Regions from separate parts of the Streptosporangium jomthongense genome, predicted to be linked through region 1. Evidence: riboswitches for the same ligand, from Rfam matches in the RefSeq annotation. Region 1 holds a riboswitch; the other holds the start of a gene.
The links. Region 1 has a riboswitch for cobalamin ahead of ACFOYY_RS31350 (ribonucleoside-diphosphate reductase subunit alpha). Riboswitches for the same ligand answer to the same signal wherever they lie in the genome.

Region 1 (7,834 bases):
CGGGACGCGCGGCCTATTCAGAAGGCCTCGTCAAAAGCGACAGTTCCCTCAACTGCTATCTGATAGGCCGAAACTCTCCGCTCGAAGAAGTTCGCGAGCTCCTGGACGTCCTGCAGCTCCATGAACGCGAAGGGGTTGGCGGTGCCGTACCGGACGGGCAGCCCGAGCCGGGTCAGCCGCTGGTCGGCCACGTATTCGAGGTACTGCCGCATCTGGCCGGGGTCCATGCCGGACCGGCCCTCGCCGCACAGGTCCTCGGCGAAGGCCAGCTCCGCCGCGACCGCCTCCTCCAGCATCCGGGTGACCTGGGCGCCGAGCTCGTCGTCGAACAGGCCGGGTTCCTCGGCCCGTACGGTGTCCACCACGGAGAAGGCGAACTCCATGTGCATGGACTCGTCGCGGAAGACCCAGTTGGTCCCGGTGGCCAGGCCGCCGAGCAGGCCCCGCGAGCGGAACCAGTAGACGTAGGCGAAGGCCCCGTAGAAGAACAGGCCCTCGATGCACGCGGCGAAGCAGATCAGGTTGAGCAGGAACGCCCGCCGGTCGTCCCGCGTCCGCAGGCTGGTCAGCCCGCCGAGCGAGTCGATCCACCGGAAGCAGAACTCGGCCTTGTCCCTGATCGAGGGGATGTGCTCGATCGCGGCGAAGGCCCTGGCCCGCTCCTCGTGGTCGGGCAGGTAGGTGTCGAGCAGCGTCAGGTAGAACTGGACGTGCACCGCCTCCTCGTAGAGCTGCCTGCTGAGGTACAGGCGCGCCTCGGGGGCGTTGACGTGCTGGTAGAGGTTGAGCACCAGGTTGTTGGCCACGATCGAGTCACCGGTCGCGAAGAACGCGACGAGACGGTTGATCAGGTGGCGCTCCTCCGGCGTCATTCTGGCCAGGTCCGCCACGTCGGAGTTGAGGTCCACCTCCTCGACGGTCCAGGTGTTGCGGATGGCCGCCCGGTAGCGTTCGTAGAAGTCCGGGTAGCGCATGGGGCGCAGGGTGAGGTTCATACCGGGGTCGAGCAGCATTCGGAGAATGACCTTTCGGCTTGGGTCACGGGGCCTACTGGCAGGCGTCGCAGTACTCGGGGTTCTCCAGCGAGCAGGCGATCACGTCCTGCTCGGGGAGCGACTGTGCCGCGGTGGCCGGCACAGTCGCTGACACAGCGGCCGGCACAGTGGCCGACACGGTGGTCTGCGCGATGCGGGTGGCCGGACGGGAGCGCAGGTAGTAGGTGGTCTTCAGGCCCGAGCGCCAGGCGTAGGCGTACATCGAGGAGAGCTTGCCGATGGTCGGGGTCGCCATGAACAGGTTGAGCGACTGCGACTGGTCGATGTACGGCGCGCGCGCCGCGGCCAGGTCGATCAGCGCCTTCTGCGGCAGCTCCCACGCGGTCCGGTAGAGCGTCCTGAGGTCGTCGGGGATGCCCGGGACGTCCTGGATCGAGCCGTCCGCCCGCTTGATCGCGTCCCTGATCTGCGGGGTCCACAGGCCCCGGGCCGTGAGGTCGGCGACCAGATAGCGGTTGACCTGGAGGAACTCCCCGGAGAGGGTCTCGCGCTTGAAGACGTTCGACACCTGGGGCTCGATGCACTCGTAGCAGCCCGCGATGGAGGCGATGGTGGCCGTGGGGGCGATCGCGATCATCAGCGAGTTGCGCAGGCCGGTCACGGCGATCCGCTCCCTGAGCGCCGTCCACTCCGCCGAACGGGCGGCCCCGTAGTGGTCGGGGTGCAGCACGCCGTCGGCGGCGCGGGTGTCCCCGTAGGAGGGGTGGCGCCCCCGCTCGGCGGCCAGGTCGCTGGAGGTGGCGTAGGCGGCCAGCGCGATCTCCTCGGCGATCCGGGTCGACAGCTCAAGCGCCCGCGGCGAGTCGAACGGCAGCCGCAGCGCGAAGAAGACGTCGGCCAGCCCCATCACGCCCAGCCCGACGGGCCGCCAGCGCTCGTTGGCCGCGCGGGCCTCGGGCGTCGGGTAGAAGCCCAGGTCGATGGTCCTGTCCAGGAACCTGACCGCGGTGCGAGCCGTACGGCGCAGCCGCTCCCAGTCCACACCGTCCGCGGTGAGGTGGGCCGCCAGGTTGATCGAGCCGAGGTTGCAGACGGCGGTCTCCGCGTCGCTGGTGACCTCCAGGATCTCGGTGCACAGGTTCGACAGGTGGATGACGTTGCCCGGACGGGCCGTCTGGTTCGAGGTCCGGTTCGAGGCGTCCTTGAAGGTCATCCAGCCGTTGCCGGTCTGGGCCAGCGTGCGCATCATGCGGCCGTACAGGGCACGGGCCGGGACCTGCCTGACGAACCCGCCCTCGGCCTCCGCCCTGCGGTAGGCCTCCTCGAACGCCTCGCCGTACAGGTCGGTGAGGTGCGGGACCTCCTTGGGGTCGAACAGCGACCACATCTCGTCGGCCTCGACCCGCCGCATGAACTCGTCGGGGATCCAGTTGGCGAGGTTCAGATTGTGCGTACGGCGCGCCTCCTCGCCGGTGTTGTCGCGCAGTTCGAGGAACTCCTCGATGTCGGCGTGCCAGGGCTCCAGGTAGACGCAGGCCGCGCCCTTGCGACGGCCGCCCTGGTTGACGGCGGCGACGCTGGAGTCGAGGGTGCGCAGCCACGGCACGATGCCGTTCGAGTGGCCGTTGGTGCCGCGGATCAGCGAGCCGCGCGAGCGGACCCGGGTCCAGGCGATGCCGATGCCCCCGGCGTACTTCGACAGGCGGGCGACCTGGCCGTAGCGCTGGTAGATGGCCTCTAGCTCGTCCCTCGGGGAGTCGAGCAGGAAGCAGGAGGACAGCTGGGGCCTGCGGGAACCGGAGTTGAACAGGGTGGGCGAACTGGGCAGGTAGGACAGAGTGGCCATGAGCCCGTACAGTTCGGCGGCCTCCTCGACCGTCTCCGACAGACCGCAGGCCACGCGCAGCAGGAAGTGCTGGGGGCGTTCGAGGACCTTGCGGGTGCTCGGGTGGCGCAGCAGGTAGCGGTCGTAGACGGTGCGCAGCCCGAAGTACTCGAACCTGTCGTCGGCGGCCGGGTCGACCAGCGCGTCGAGGGCGGCGGCGTTGGCGGCGACGAAGGCGGCCAGCCCGTCCTGCAGGAGCCCCGCGCCGTGGGTCGCGGCGATCGACTCGGAGAATGTCGTGACGCCGTGCTCGGCGGCCTCCTCGGCGATCAGGCCTGTCAGCAGCCTGGCGGCGGCTCTGGAGTTCTCCGGGTCGGTGATCACCCGGGCCGCGGCCTCCTCGATCGCCCGCCTGCGATCGTCCGGCGAGTGCCCGGTCTTCTCCGCCTTCTCGGCCAAGGTCTGTGTCACGTGCCACCCCTCGTGCAGGTAATCCCCGTACGGCTCACGGAGCAGGGCGCGCGTCAACGGGCGGCTCCCGGGCACGCCGGACCGCCTCGTCCCGCGGCTCTCCCTCGAAGCCCTGGACAACTCTCGTGCCGAGCGGGGACCTGGTCGGTCCCCTCTCCACACACCGCGGGCAGGTCTTCGGACTCACGGGCGTGACGCGCGCTCCTACCGGCCGTCGCTTCCCGGGCGTGGTTCACCCAGTGCTCAGTTGACGGCTTTCGTTCCCGTTCACCGCTGCGGGGCAGTCCCGGTCTCTCACCGGGTTCCCTGTTGCCTCGCCCTCGTGGGCGAACCAGCGACGACCAGGATCCTACATCTAGTGCCGCCTGACGCAACCACCCCAACAGTTTGTGTCGGGGATGCTCAGCAACCCGAGCTCGTTGAGCACCGCGCGGGTACGGCGGGTCTCCGTGACCAGCCACCGGCGGAAGTCGTCACCGCTCAGGTACGCCCGGTGCCAGCCGTTGGCCGCGCACACGGCCTGCCATCGGGGCGAGGCGTCGATCCGGTCGCACAGGGCGACCGCCCCGTCCCGGTCGCCGGGGCTCATGGCCCGGGGACCGAGCACCCCGCACCAGTCGGCGTACTCCAGGCGCACCTCCCGCTCCATCAGCGTCGGCGCGTCGATGCCGTCGATCCGCTCCCCCGAGGAGACCGCGAGCGGCATCAGCCGGCCCGTGGCGATCTTCGGCAGGAGGGAGCCGGCCGAGCCGAGGAGCGCGGCCACCCGCCCCTCGTGCAGCGCCTCGACGGCCTCGGACTCGGTCGGGTAGCCGGCGTACTCCATCAGCCTGACGTCGACGCCGAGGCACTTGCCGATCATGCCGTAGAGCACGTGGTCGGAGCCGCCCTCGGCCCCTCCCCCGACCACCAGCCGCGCCGGGTCGCGGCGCAGCGCCGCGACGAAGTCCTCGAAGGTCCGCAGCAGGGAGTTCGGGGAGACGGCCAGGACGGACCAGTCTCCGGCCAGCCTGGCCAGCGGGGTCGAGGCCGCCAGCACGGAGTCCGCGTCGGCGGTCTCGCCGCCCGCCAGCATCGGCACGCCCGCCAGGAACACCCGGCCCTCGCGCGCGAAGGGGCCCCCGACGGCGGCGAACGCGGTCAGGGCGGCCATCCCCTGGGCGCCCGCGCCGCTCACCTCGACCGCACCGGCCATCCTCTCGCCGGTCAGGATCGCGGCCAGCGCGTGGGCGGCCTGGTCCCAGCGCCGCCCGCGGACGACCGGCGCGACGATGGTCAGCCTGCGCGCCCACCCCGCACCGGGGCCGCCCATGTCACCGCAGCCCCCGGCGACCATGACCCCCAGCGCGAGCGCGAGGAATCGCCTACGGTGCATAAGCGTCCCTTCCGCCGAGATCCCCCAGATCTCTCGATACCCTACGTTGCAGATATGTCACTCTCTGCACCGCAATTGGGGCATCAGGCGCTCACTCCACGGTGACGCTCTTGGCGAGGTTGCGCGGCTTGTCCACGTCGCGGCCGAGCGCGACGGCCGCGTGGTAGGCGAACAGCTGCAGCGGGATCGACAGCAGGATCGGGTCGAGCTCGATCTCGTTCCTGGGCACCACCAGGCAGTCGTCGGCCAGCCGGGGATCGGCCTCGCGGTGCCCGACCATGAGCACCCGCCCGCCGCGCGCGCGGATCTCCCCCAGCGTGGTGAGGTTCTTGTCCAGCAGCTCGTCGTCGGGGACGACCGCCACGGTCGGCATCTCCGGGCCGATCAGCGCCAGCGGCCCGTGCTTGAGCTCGCTGGCCGGGTAGGCCTCGGCGTGCACGTAGGAGACCTCCTTGAGCTTCTGCGCGCCCTCCCTGGCCACCGGGTATCCCCTGACCCTGCCGACGAACATCATGCTCGGCGAGTCGGCGTACTTGCCGGCCAGCTCCTTGATCCGGGGTTCGAGGGCGAGGATCTCCCCGATCTGGCCGGGCAGCGCGCGAAGGCCCTCCACGATGCGCCGGCCGTCGGCGGGCGACAGGTCGCGCACCCTTCCCAGGTGCAGGGCGAGCAGCGCGAAGGCGACCGCGGTCGAGGTGAAGGCCTTGGTGCTCGCCACCGAGACCTCGGGGCCCGCGTGCAGGTAGAGACCACCGTCGACCTCCCTGGCGATGGCGCTGCCGACGGTGTTGACGATGCCGAGCACCCGGCCGCCCTTGCGCTTGAGCTCCTGGACGGCGGCCAGGGTGTCGTAGGTCTCCCCCGACTGGCTGATCGCCACGTAGAGGGTGTCCGGCTCGACGACCGGGCTGCGGTAGCGGAACTCGCTGGCGGGCTCGGCGTCCGACGGGATGCGCGCCAGCTCCTCGATGAGCTGGGCGCCGATCTGGCCCGAGTAGTAGGCCGAGCCGCACCCGATGATCTTCACCCGGCGGAAGGAGCGGCTCTCCCGCGCGTCCATGTTGAGCCCGCCCAGATGGGCGATGTGGAAGCGGTCGTCGAGGCGCCCGCGCAACGTCCTGGCGACCGTCTCCGGCTGCTCGGAGATCTCCTTGAGCAGGTAGTGCTCATAGCCGCCGGTGTCGTAGTGCCCGGCCTCCCAGTCGACCGTCAGCGGCTCCTTGGCCGTCTCCCGCGCGTCGCTGGAGAAGGTGTTGAAGCCGTCGGCCTTCAGCACCGCGAGCTCGCCGTCCTCCAGGTGCACCACCTGGCGGGTGTAGCGGACCAGCGCGGCCACGTCCGAGGCGGCGAACATCTCCTTCTCGCCGATGCCCAGCACGATCGGGCTGCCGTTGCGCGCCACGACCACCTCGCCGGGGCGCCGGGCGTCGACCACCGCGACGCCGTAGGTGCCGACGACCCGCTTGAGCGCGGCGCGGACCGCCTCCGCCAGCGAGTCGGTGTCCTCGACGGTGCGGGCGATCAGGTGGGCGAGCACCTCGGTGTCGGTCTCCGACAGGAAGACCGCGCCGTCGGCCTCCAGCTTGGCCCGCAGCTCGTCGGCGTTCTCGATGATGCCGTTGTGCACGACGGCGACGCGCTCGTCGGCGGACAGGTGCGGGTGGGCGTTGACGTCGCTGGGCGCGCCGTGGGTCGCCCAGCGGGTGTGCCCGATGCCCAGGGTTCCCTTGAACCTGGCGGGCATTACGGCCGCCAGGTCGGCGACCCTGCCCTTGACCTTGCGCATCTTCAGGCCTCTGTTGGAGACCACCACGCCGGCCGAGTCGTAACCGCGGTACTCAAGGCGCTGCAGGCCCTCAAGCAGGATGGGGGCCGCGTCCTTCGGCCCCACGTAGGCCACGATTCCGCACATCTGACCGCTCCTTACCCGTAGACGATCCGGCGCAACTGGCGCAGGGACAGTTCCGGTGCGGCGACACGGCGGGAGCTCAGCTCGGCGGCGATCCTGGGAAAGATCGCGTCGTTGACCAGCCCCCTGGACTTGAGCTCGGCGTGACGCCGCCGGACGAACTCCTCGGTGGGCTCGGAGAAGTAGGCCAGCACGTCCGCCACCACCCTCGCGGCCTCTCCCGGACCGAGCGCGCTCGTCCGGGTCAGGTGGGCGATGAGGTCCTCGTGGGGATGCCATGCCGTCGACACAGAGGAGGACCATACGCAGCCATGTTGGCGTTTACCAAGTTTTCTGCCCGATTCCGGGCAGGAAAGATTGCCGTGGATCTCCCTCCGCCCGGCCATAAGACGGTCCGCGACCACCCATAACTCTGGGTAGTGATCACGCCGGAAGGGAACCTCATGCGCCGTCTGCCGGGGATATCGATCGTCGCCGCCCTCTCAGTGGCGGCTCCGGCACCCGCCTGGCAGCCCCCGCCGTACGGCTCCGCGTCCCCTGCCGCCCCCGCGAGCCTGCGGGAGGCCTTCACCCGGGCGGCCGGAGAGTACGGCGTGCCGGAGAACGTGCTGCTGGCCGTGTCCTACCTGGAGTCCCGCTGGGACGTCAACGGCCGGCTGCCCAGCGTCGCGGGCGGCTACGGCCCCATGCACCTGGTCGACGGCCGGGCCGTCACCCGGGCCTCCACAGGGAGCGGCGTCCACCGGGACGCCGAGGGCGACCCCCGGGGCGACGAGAGCAGGCCGTACCGGGTCGGGACCCGGGACGTGGCGCCCGCGCCGCCCGAGGACACCCTGCGCCGGGCCGCCGAGCTGACCGGGATCGACCCCGGTGTGCTGCGCGCGGACCCGGCCGCCAACATCCGGGCCGGGGCGGCGCTGCTCGCCGACCACCAGCGGCGCTCCGGAGGAAGGCCGGACGCCGGAGCGGCCGGTTGGTACGCCGCGGTCGCGCGGTACGCGGGACCCGGTGAGACCGGGGCCGGGCGGGCCTTCGCCGACGCGGTCTACGCGACGATGCGCGCCGGGGTCTCCCGCGTGACCGACAGCGGCGAGCGGATCGTCCTGCCGCCCGCGCCCGGCCTGGGACCGGCCGGGACGGGGACACCCGGGCTGCGCCGCGCGTCCGGCACCGTGACGCCCGACTGCCCCCCGGAGGTCTCCTGCGAGTGGGTTCCCGCCGCCTATCGGCGCACGAGGAACGGCGGGCACGGCAACCAC
Region 2 (7,834 bases), on a different contig from region 1:
GGATCGCGTTGCGCAACCCACCGTACTTCGCCCCCGGCGGGGGCTTCGCCTACTCCAACACCAACTACATCCTGGCCGCCATGATCGTGGAGAAGGCGACAGGCAGGACCTTCGGTGACGAGGTGACCCGGCGGATCATCCGGCCGTTGCGCCTGACCGGGACATACCTTCCCGGAACGGAGGCGAGGATCCGAGGTCCGCACCCCGTGCACTACTCCACCCTGTTCTCCCAGGAACCCAACCCGGCGGTCTACGACGCCGGCGACATGAACCAGTCCGCCGCCTGGTCGGCCGGCGGGATGGTCTCGACGGTCGGTGACCTCAACCGGTTCTTCGGCGCGCTGCTGGGCGGCCGATTACTGCCCGCCGCCCAGCAGAGGGAGATGTTCACCACCGTCGAGACCAAGGGCGGGCCCGCCTGGATCCCCGGCACCCGTTACGGACTCGGCGTCTTCACCCAGAGACTGTCGTGCGGCACGTGGGTCTGGGGTAACGCCGGTGCCACCTACGGATCATGGACGTACGCCATGGGGCGGCGAGACGGCAGGCACATGCTGGCCACCGAGATCAACGGCGACTGGAGCGGGCTGAACGTCTTCGCCGACGTCCTGTCGGCCGAGTTCTGCCCGGTCGGGTCCCGGTGAGCCCGCCGCCGGCATCCGGGGATCTGGCCTTCTCGCGCAGGTCAGGGCATGACGATCGTTCGGGACGGGGGTCAGGCGGCCCGGTCGGCGGCGGTCAGGGAGGCGATCAGCTGGGATCTGGCGCGGGCAACGCGGGAGCGTACGGTGCCGACCGGGCAGCCGATCAGTTCGGCGGCCTCGCCGTACGGCACCCCGACCAGCTGGGTCAGCACGAAGGCCTCGCGGCGTTCACGCGGGACCCTGGACAGCAGGTCGGCCAGGGCGACTCCGTCCTCGCGTCCGGGAAGCCCGAGGGGCTGACGGCGTTCGGCCGCCGACTGCCAGTCCGTGAGGTCGGCGAGGAGCGGACGGCGGGCCGCGGACCGGAAGCGGTCGATGACGACCCGCCGGGCGATGGACAGCAGCCAGGTCCGGGCGGAGGAGCGGCCCGCGAAACGGGGCAGGGCGAGCAGGGCCCGTACGAAGGTCTCCTGCGTCAGGTCCTCCGCCGCGTGGGTCCCGGCCAGGTGGGCGACGAAGCGCAGTACGTCCGGGTAGACGGCGCGGGCGAAGGCCTCGACGGTGTCGGGCGCCCCCGCACGCGCGGCCAGCGCGAGCGCCGTCACCTGCTCGTCGGAGAGCCAGGAGGGGGTGGACGGGATGGGTGTGACAGGAGGCATAGGGGTTCCTTCGGCGCTGGTCAAGACGGGCCGAGGGCATCGGAAGGTGCCCGCCAGACAGGTGATCGACGGCTTGCGGGGGGTGTTCGGGCATGGAGGAGGAGCCCAGGGAAGGGGCCCGGCGAAGAAGCACGGCGAGGACGTAGGGCACGTCCGGGCATGACGGGTTGGCCGGGCCAGGGACGGGCTCGGCGGGAGGTGGTGCCGACCCCTTGGCTTCGGGAGGATCGCCCGGTCACCGGGCAGGGGAGAGCACCCGACCGGGGACTGGGAGAGCGCCTGGCCACGGAGGGTCCGGGAAGGGGCGTCCTGGAAGACCGGAGGGAACCTCCGATCCCGAAGGGGCCGGAGGAGTACCGGTCACGAAGGAGCGGAGAGCGCTCCGGTCATGGAGGGGCGACGGAACACCCGGGGTCCGTGTGGGGCTCAGCCGACGGGGACGGGCAGGGGTGGGCCGCGGCGCCGTAGCGCGGGAAGGACGTCCCGCCCGCCGTACGGCGTGGCCTCATGGGTGGTCACCGGCCGCCGGACGGGGGCGACCACCTCGGTGGGGACGGTGAGGAGCAGCCGGATCACCGGCAGGCGGCGGCCGTACAGGCGGATCATCAGCCACACCGCGCTCTCACCGCGGTACAGCCACCAGCCGGTGCCCAGCGCGACGGCCAGGTGGACCGCGGTCATGCCGGAGGTGGGATGGCCGTGGTCGCCGAGGATCGTGGTGTGCGGCCCGTGCGCGGCCCGGCTGAACAGCTCGTGCAGCAGGAGCTGCACGCCACCGGTGGCCGTGAGCACCACCTCGGGGCCGCGTTCACGACCGCCGAGCGGGTAGGCGACGTAGAAGGAGACGACGACGCCGAGAATCCCGAGGAACGGCGGGACGAGACCGCCTCCGGCCAGGGCGTGGCCGCCCGCGGAGACCACGGTGCACAGCGTCGCGAAGACGATGGCACGTGGCACGCGAAGCGCCGACGCCGCGAGGGTCACACCCGACATCCTGACATCCGGGTGGCCCGCCGAGAAGGCCGTGATCGTGGATCACAGTCTTTCTCTCCAGAATCGCCCCACTGAATCCGAATTTATCGGGCATAGGGCTATAGAGGCCCACAAACCTACCGTCAGGAGGGGTGACGATGACGAGAACGGAGACAGGCAGGACGGTCCGGGACCTGATGCACCCGGACGCGCGGTGCGTCGGTGAACACGACAGTCTGCGTACGGCCGCGCGGATGATGCGCGACCTGGATGTGGGCGCGCTGCCGGTCTGCGGGGACGACGACCGGCTCAAGGGGATCATCACCGACCGTGACATCGTGATCAAGTGCTGCGCAGAGGGCGGGAACCTCGACGAGACGACGGCGAGTGAGCTCGCCCAGGGGCTGATCTGGATCGACGTCGAAGGCAGCGTCGACGAGGCGCTGACCATGATGGAACGGCACCGGATCAAGCGTCTGCCCGTGATCGAGAACCACCGCATCGTCGGCATGATCAGTGAGGCCGACCTGGCCAAGGGCCTGCCCGACGACAAGCTCGCCGAGTTCGTCCACCAGGTCTACGGCCGGCGGTGAACCGGGGCCCGTCCGCCGGAGTCCGTGAGGGCGACGGCGGGCGGGCCGGTCCGTGCGCGGGGCCCCCTCACCACGAGGTAGGGCCGGTCAGCTGGGCGATGTCCGCCGAGGTGACGCTCATCAGCCTGCCGGACAGGTCGGCCAGCGCCCTGGCGGCGGCGAGCTCGTCGCCGATCTCGGCCACCGGATCGTCGGACGGGTTGCGGCGTGCCCGGCCGATCCCCGCCAGTTCCCCGGCGCCCGCGATGGGCAGGACCGCCCTGGCGAAGGTCTCGTCGCCGTCCTCGGTGATGGAGACCCGTACGTCCCACTGCTTGGATCGCATGATCTGAACCCCCGTTCTTCGTGACGGTGGCGGCGCCCGCTCTCCGGGCGCGAAGCCGTCACCTCCAGTGTCGGAGCCGTACGGCGTGACCATCAGGGACGAAGGTCCCGCCCTTGGGGGACGGGCTCCCCTAGGACCTGTTTTGCGGATCTTTCCGCCTGCCGCGGTCGCCCAGGCGGCGCCCCGCCGCGTTGTCGCCCCACCCCACGAAAACGCTCCGCGTTTGCCGCGGGGGCCCGGGGAGAATCTGTCGCCCATAACTCCGTTATGAGCTCCTCCTCCGCCTCGCGGGGCATCCACCTGGACGATCCTCGCCACGGCGAAGATCCACAAAACAGGTCCTGGGCGGGGCGTCGTGCCCTTGGGGAAACGGGAAACGGAGCGATCCCGTTTCCCGTTTCCCGGCACTCGTTCTCCGTGAGCCCGCGACGGGCTCGTCGCGAGTTCTCTAACGCGAGGTGGTGGAAACCGGCAGGCGGGACTCCTCCCGCTGTTCCTCGTGCCCCTCGCGCCGGGGGAGGGTCGCGGCGACGACCAATGTCCCGGCGATCAGGACGACGTTCTTGACGACGAACTCGCCCTCCATTGTGAGCATGAGCGGGTTTCCGTCCTTGAACGCGACACCCGGGTGGAGCACCAGGACCAGGAACGTGCCGACGAGGTGGAGCAGGAGCACGGGCAGGAACGGGCGCAGCCACCGGCCGGTGAACAGCGCCAGGGCCACCGCGACCTCGAACACGCCCAGGGCGGGCACCACGAACGACGCGGGCAGCGGCACGAAGGACAGGGTGTCGGCGACCAGGGCGCCGACCGGGCTGACGTTCGCCACCTTCAGCACGCCGAACCACAGGAACACCAGGCCAAGCGTCCCTCGCATGATGACCGGGAAACGCCGGTGGAGAATGGCGGCGACTCGCGACTTGACATCGGTTAGGGCGCTTGGTATACGCCCTTGATGGAGATGTGACCCTTTAGTCCGATACATGGTTAACTCCGATGGCTGGGGGGTTTGCCGGGTCTAATATAGCCTGCCCTTTTCTTTCGGAAATTGTAGGAAATGGGGTCTTAGGTCACGGTTGTTGAGTCGCGAAAGCGGGGGACGGAGATTTTCCCGCGACCCGCGAATTCCCCCGTACGGTTTCAGGCGGCCCGGGGCGACGGGAGAACGATCCCGCGAACCCGCCGGCGGGCCCGAATATGGTTGTCGCTCCGCCATCGGATGCGCGTAGGGTTGGGGACGCAGTCGGTTCGCCCTGCCCGCCAGGCAGACGCGTCGTAAGAGGGAACCCGGTGTGACTCCGGGACTGCCCCGCAGCGGTGAGTGGGAACGACCGCCGTCAAACGCACTGGATCCGGCAGATTGGGTCCGGGAAGCGACGGCCACTAGGTGTCAGGGCGAGACAACGGCCCGGACGTGCCCGCGAGTCCGAAGACCTGCCACTGCCCGCGTGCGACCACGCACGCGGTGACCTCGGTGACCTCGCGGGTGGGTCGGCGGCATGGGACGGGCCTGGTGCGCCCGCCTCTCCTTCGTCTCTCCCCTCGGGGCACCGGAGTCCTTTCGTGACTCGCGAAGGAGAGTTCCGTGACCGAGACTTCCTCCCCCACCGTGTACGGCTACCCCCGTCAGGGGCCGGACCGTGAGCTGAAGAAGGCGATCGAGGGCCACTGGGCGGGCCGGGTGACCGAGCGTGACCTGCTGGACGTCGCGGCCGGGCTGCGCGCAGGCAACTGGCGGCACCTGACGGAGGCGGGGGTGCGGGAGGTGCCGACCGGCGACTTCTCGCTGTACGACCACGTCCTCGACACCACCGTCATGGTCGGCGCCGTCCCCCCGCGTCACCGAGCCGTCGTGGAGACGGAAGGCCCCCTGGCGGGATACTTCGCCATGGCCCGGGGCACCCAGGAGGTCGCCCCGCTGGAGATGACCAAGTGGTTCGACACCAACTACCACTACCTGGTGCCGGAGCTGGGACCTGACACCGTCTTCGCCGCGGACCCGGCAAAACAGGTCGGCGAACTGCGCGAGGCCGTCGCGCTCGGGCACACCGCGCGCCCCGTGCTCGTCGGCCCCGTCACCTACCTGCTGCTGGCCAAGCCCGCCCCCGGCGCGGACCCGGCCTTCGAACCCATCGGCCTGCTCGACCGGCTGCTGCCCGTCTACGCCGAGGTGCTCGCCGCCCTGCGCGCGGCCGGTGCCGAGTGGGTGCAGCTCGACGAGCCCGCGCTGGCGCAGGACCGCGACCGGGCGGTGCTCGACGCCGCCGCCCACGCCTACCGTGAGCTCGGCGCCCTGACCGACCGGCCGAAGATCCTCGTCGCCGGTTACTTCGACCGGCTCGGAGACGCGCTGCCGGTCCTGGCCAGGGCGCCGATCGAGGGCCTGGGACTGGACTTCACCGGCCCGGCCGCGGCCAACCTGGAGGACCTGGCCCGCGCGGGCGGTCTGCCCGGCAAGCGCCTGATCGCCGGTGTCGTGGACGGCCGCAACGTGTGGATCAACGACCTGGGCGGGTCGCTGGCGACCCTGGCCACCCTGCTCGGCCTGGCCGGCCGGGTGGACGTCGCGCCCTCCTGCTCGCTGCTGCACGTCCCCGTCGACCTCGGGCTCGAACACGGCCTCGACCCGCGGGTCGGCCGCTGGCTCGCCTTCGCCAGGCAGAAGGTCGCCGAGGTCGTCACCCTGGCCACCGGGCTCAGCGAGGGAACCGGGGCCGTCGCCGGACGACTGGCCGCCAACCGGGCCGACCTGGCCTCACGCGAGGCCTCCGCGCTCACCCACGACCCCGGGGTCAGGGCCCGCGCCGCCGCGGTCACCCCCGCCGACACCCGCAGGCCCCAGCCGTACGGTGAGCGGGCGGCGGCCCAGCGCGCCCGCCTCGGCCTGCCGGAGCTGCCCACGACCACCATCGGCTCCTTCCCGCAGACCGGGCGGCTGCGGGCGGCCCGCGCCGACCTGCGCGCCGGGCGGATCGACCAGGACGCCTACGACGAGCTGATCGCCTCGGAGATCCGCTCGGTCCTGGTCTTCCAGGAGCGGGCGGGTATTGACGTCCTGGTGCACGGAGAGCCGGAACGCAACGACATGGTCCAGTACTTCGCCGAGCGGCTCAACGGCTACCTGGCCACCCAGCACGGCTGGGTGCAGTCGTACGGCACCCGCTACGTGCGCCCGCCGATCCTGGCCGGGGACGTCTCCCGCCCCAGGCCGATGACGCTGCGCTGGACGACCTACGCCCAGTCCCAGACGAGGCGTCCGGTCAAGGGCATGCTGACCGGCCCGGTCACCATGCTCGCCTGGTCCTTCGTCCGCGACGACCAGCCGCAGGCCGAGACCGCCCGCCAGGTCGCCCTCGCCCTGCGCGACGAGGTCGCCGACCTGGAGGCCTCGGGCATCGCCGTCATCCAGGTGGACGAGCCCGCGCTGCGGGAGACGCTGCCGCTGCGCGCGGCCGACCGGCCCGCCTACCTGGCCTGGGCGACGGAGGCCTTCCGCCTGGCCACGAGCGGGGTGCGGGCCGACACCCAGATCCACACCCACATGTGCTACGCCGAGTTCGGTGAGATCCTGGCCGCCATCGACGACCTCGACGCCGACGTGATCAGCCTGGAGGCCGCCCGCTCCCACATGCGGGTCGCCGGCGAACTGGCCGGGGCCGGGTATCCCCGCGAGGTGGGGCCGGGCGTCTACGACATCCACTCCCCGAGGGTGCCGGACGTCGAGGAGGTCGCCTCCCTGCTGCGCGAGGGACTCGGCGGCATCCCGGCCGGGCGGCTGTGGGTCAACCCCGACTGCGGCCTGAAGACCCGTGGCTGGGGCGAGGTCCGTGTCTCCCTGGACAACATGGTCGCCGCGGCCCGGGTGGTCAGGGCGGAGGCCGGCTGACCCCTTCTCCGGGCCCGGCGCGCGCCGGGCCCGGAGGCTCCCGGTCACGACAGGCGTCCGCCCGCGAGCCGCCGCACCTCAGACCGCACGATCTTGCCCAGCGGGGTTCTCGGGAAGGCGTCCAGGCCCAGGTCCTCGACGGGGACGAACCTGCGCGGCACCTTGAAGGTGCTGACGAACCTCAGCAGCGTCGCGCGCCAGCCGTCGACGCGGGCGACGGCACCGGGCAGCAGCGTGTAGACGAGCACCGGCTCGGCCCCCGTCACCGGGTGCGGCAGCGCCACCAGGACGGCGTCCTCGACGCCTTCGAGGTGCGGGACGAGGTTTTCGACCTCGGCGGGGTAGAGGTTCTCGCCGTTGACGACGACCATGCCGTCGAGGCGGTCGACGATCGACAGCTCCCCGCGTTCGTCGAGGCGTCCCAGGTCGCCGGTGCGTATCCAGCCGTCGTCGACCCGCTCCCCGGTGAGACCGGGGGCGTCCTGGTAACGGGTGAACACGTTGTCCCCGCTCAGCAGCACCTCGCCGCTCTCACCGGTCGCGACGTTCCGCCCGTCCCGGCCGGCCACGCGGACCCGGGAGCAGTCCAGGGGCAGCCCGGCGCTCCTGGGGTCGCCGCTCTTTCTCCCGCGTGGTTCGACCGTGGCGATCGAGGCCGTCTCGGTCATGCCGTACACCTGGTGGACGGGCAGGCCGAAGGTGGCCTCGAAGCGGTGGATCAGCTCGACGGCGAGAGGGGAGCCTCCGGCGAGGAC

Region 2: another riboswitch for cobalamin. It lies ahead of metE (5-methyltetrahydropteroyltriglutamate--homocysteine S-methyltransferase); the one in region 1 lies ahead of ACFOYY_RS31350 (ribonucleoside-diphosphate reductase subunit alpha).

The regions. Positions count from the first base shown of each region.
Region 1 covers NZ_JBHSBC010000037.1:34,996-42,829, reverse strand. Annotated here, with positions in the region: gene ACFOYY_RS31355 (ribonucleotide-diphosphate reductase subunit beta) at 18-1,013, opposite strand; gene ACFOYY_RS31350 (ribonucleoside-diphosphate reductase subunit alpha) at 1,048-3,291, opposite strand; cobalamin riboswitch at 3,443-3,642, opposite strand; gene ACFOYY_RS31345 (Bug family tripartite tricarboxylate transporter substrate binding protein) at 3,647-4,666, opposite strand; gene glmS (glutamine--fructose-6-phosphate transaminase (isomerizing)) at 4,758-6,578, opposite strand; gene ACFOYY_RS31335 (hypothetical protein) at 6,590-6,865, opposite strand; gene ACFOYY_RS31330 (N-acetylmuramoyl-L-alanine amidase) at 7,019-7,834, shown strand, end outside.
Region 2 covers NZ_JBHSBC010000012.1:229,931-237,764, reverse strand. Annotated here, with positions in the region: gene ACFOYY_RS12815 (serine hydrolase domain-containing protein) at 1-644, shown strand, start outside; gene ACFOYY_RS12810 (sigma-70 family RNA polymerase sigma factor) at 716-1,303, opposite strand; gene ACFOYY_RS12805 (hypothetical protein) at 1,730-2,287, opposite strand; gene ACFOYY_RS12800 (CBS domain-containing protein) at 2,434-2,868, shown strand; gene ACFOYY_RS12795 (dsRBD fold-containing protein) at 2,936-3,193, opposite strand; gene ACFOYY_RS12790 (hypothetical protein) at 3,642-4,070, opposite strand; cobalamin riboswitch at 4,420-4,649, shown strand; gene metE (5-methyltetrahydropteroyltriglutamate--homocysteine S-methyltransferase) at 4,779-7,079, shown strand; gene ACFOYY_RS12780 (AMP-binding protein) at 7,124-7,834, opposite strand, start outside.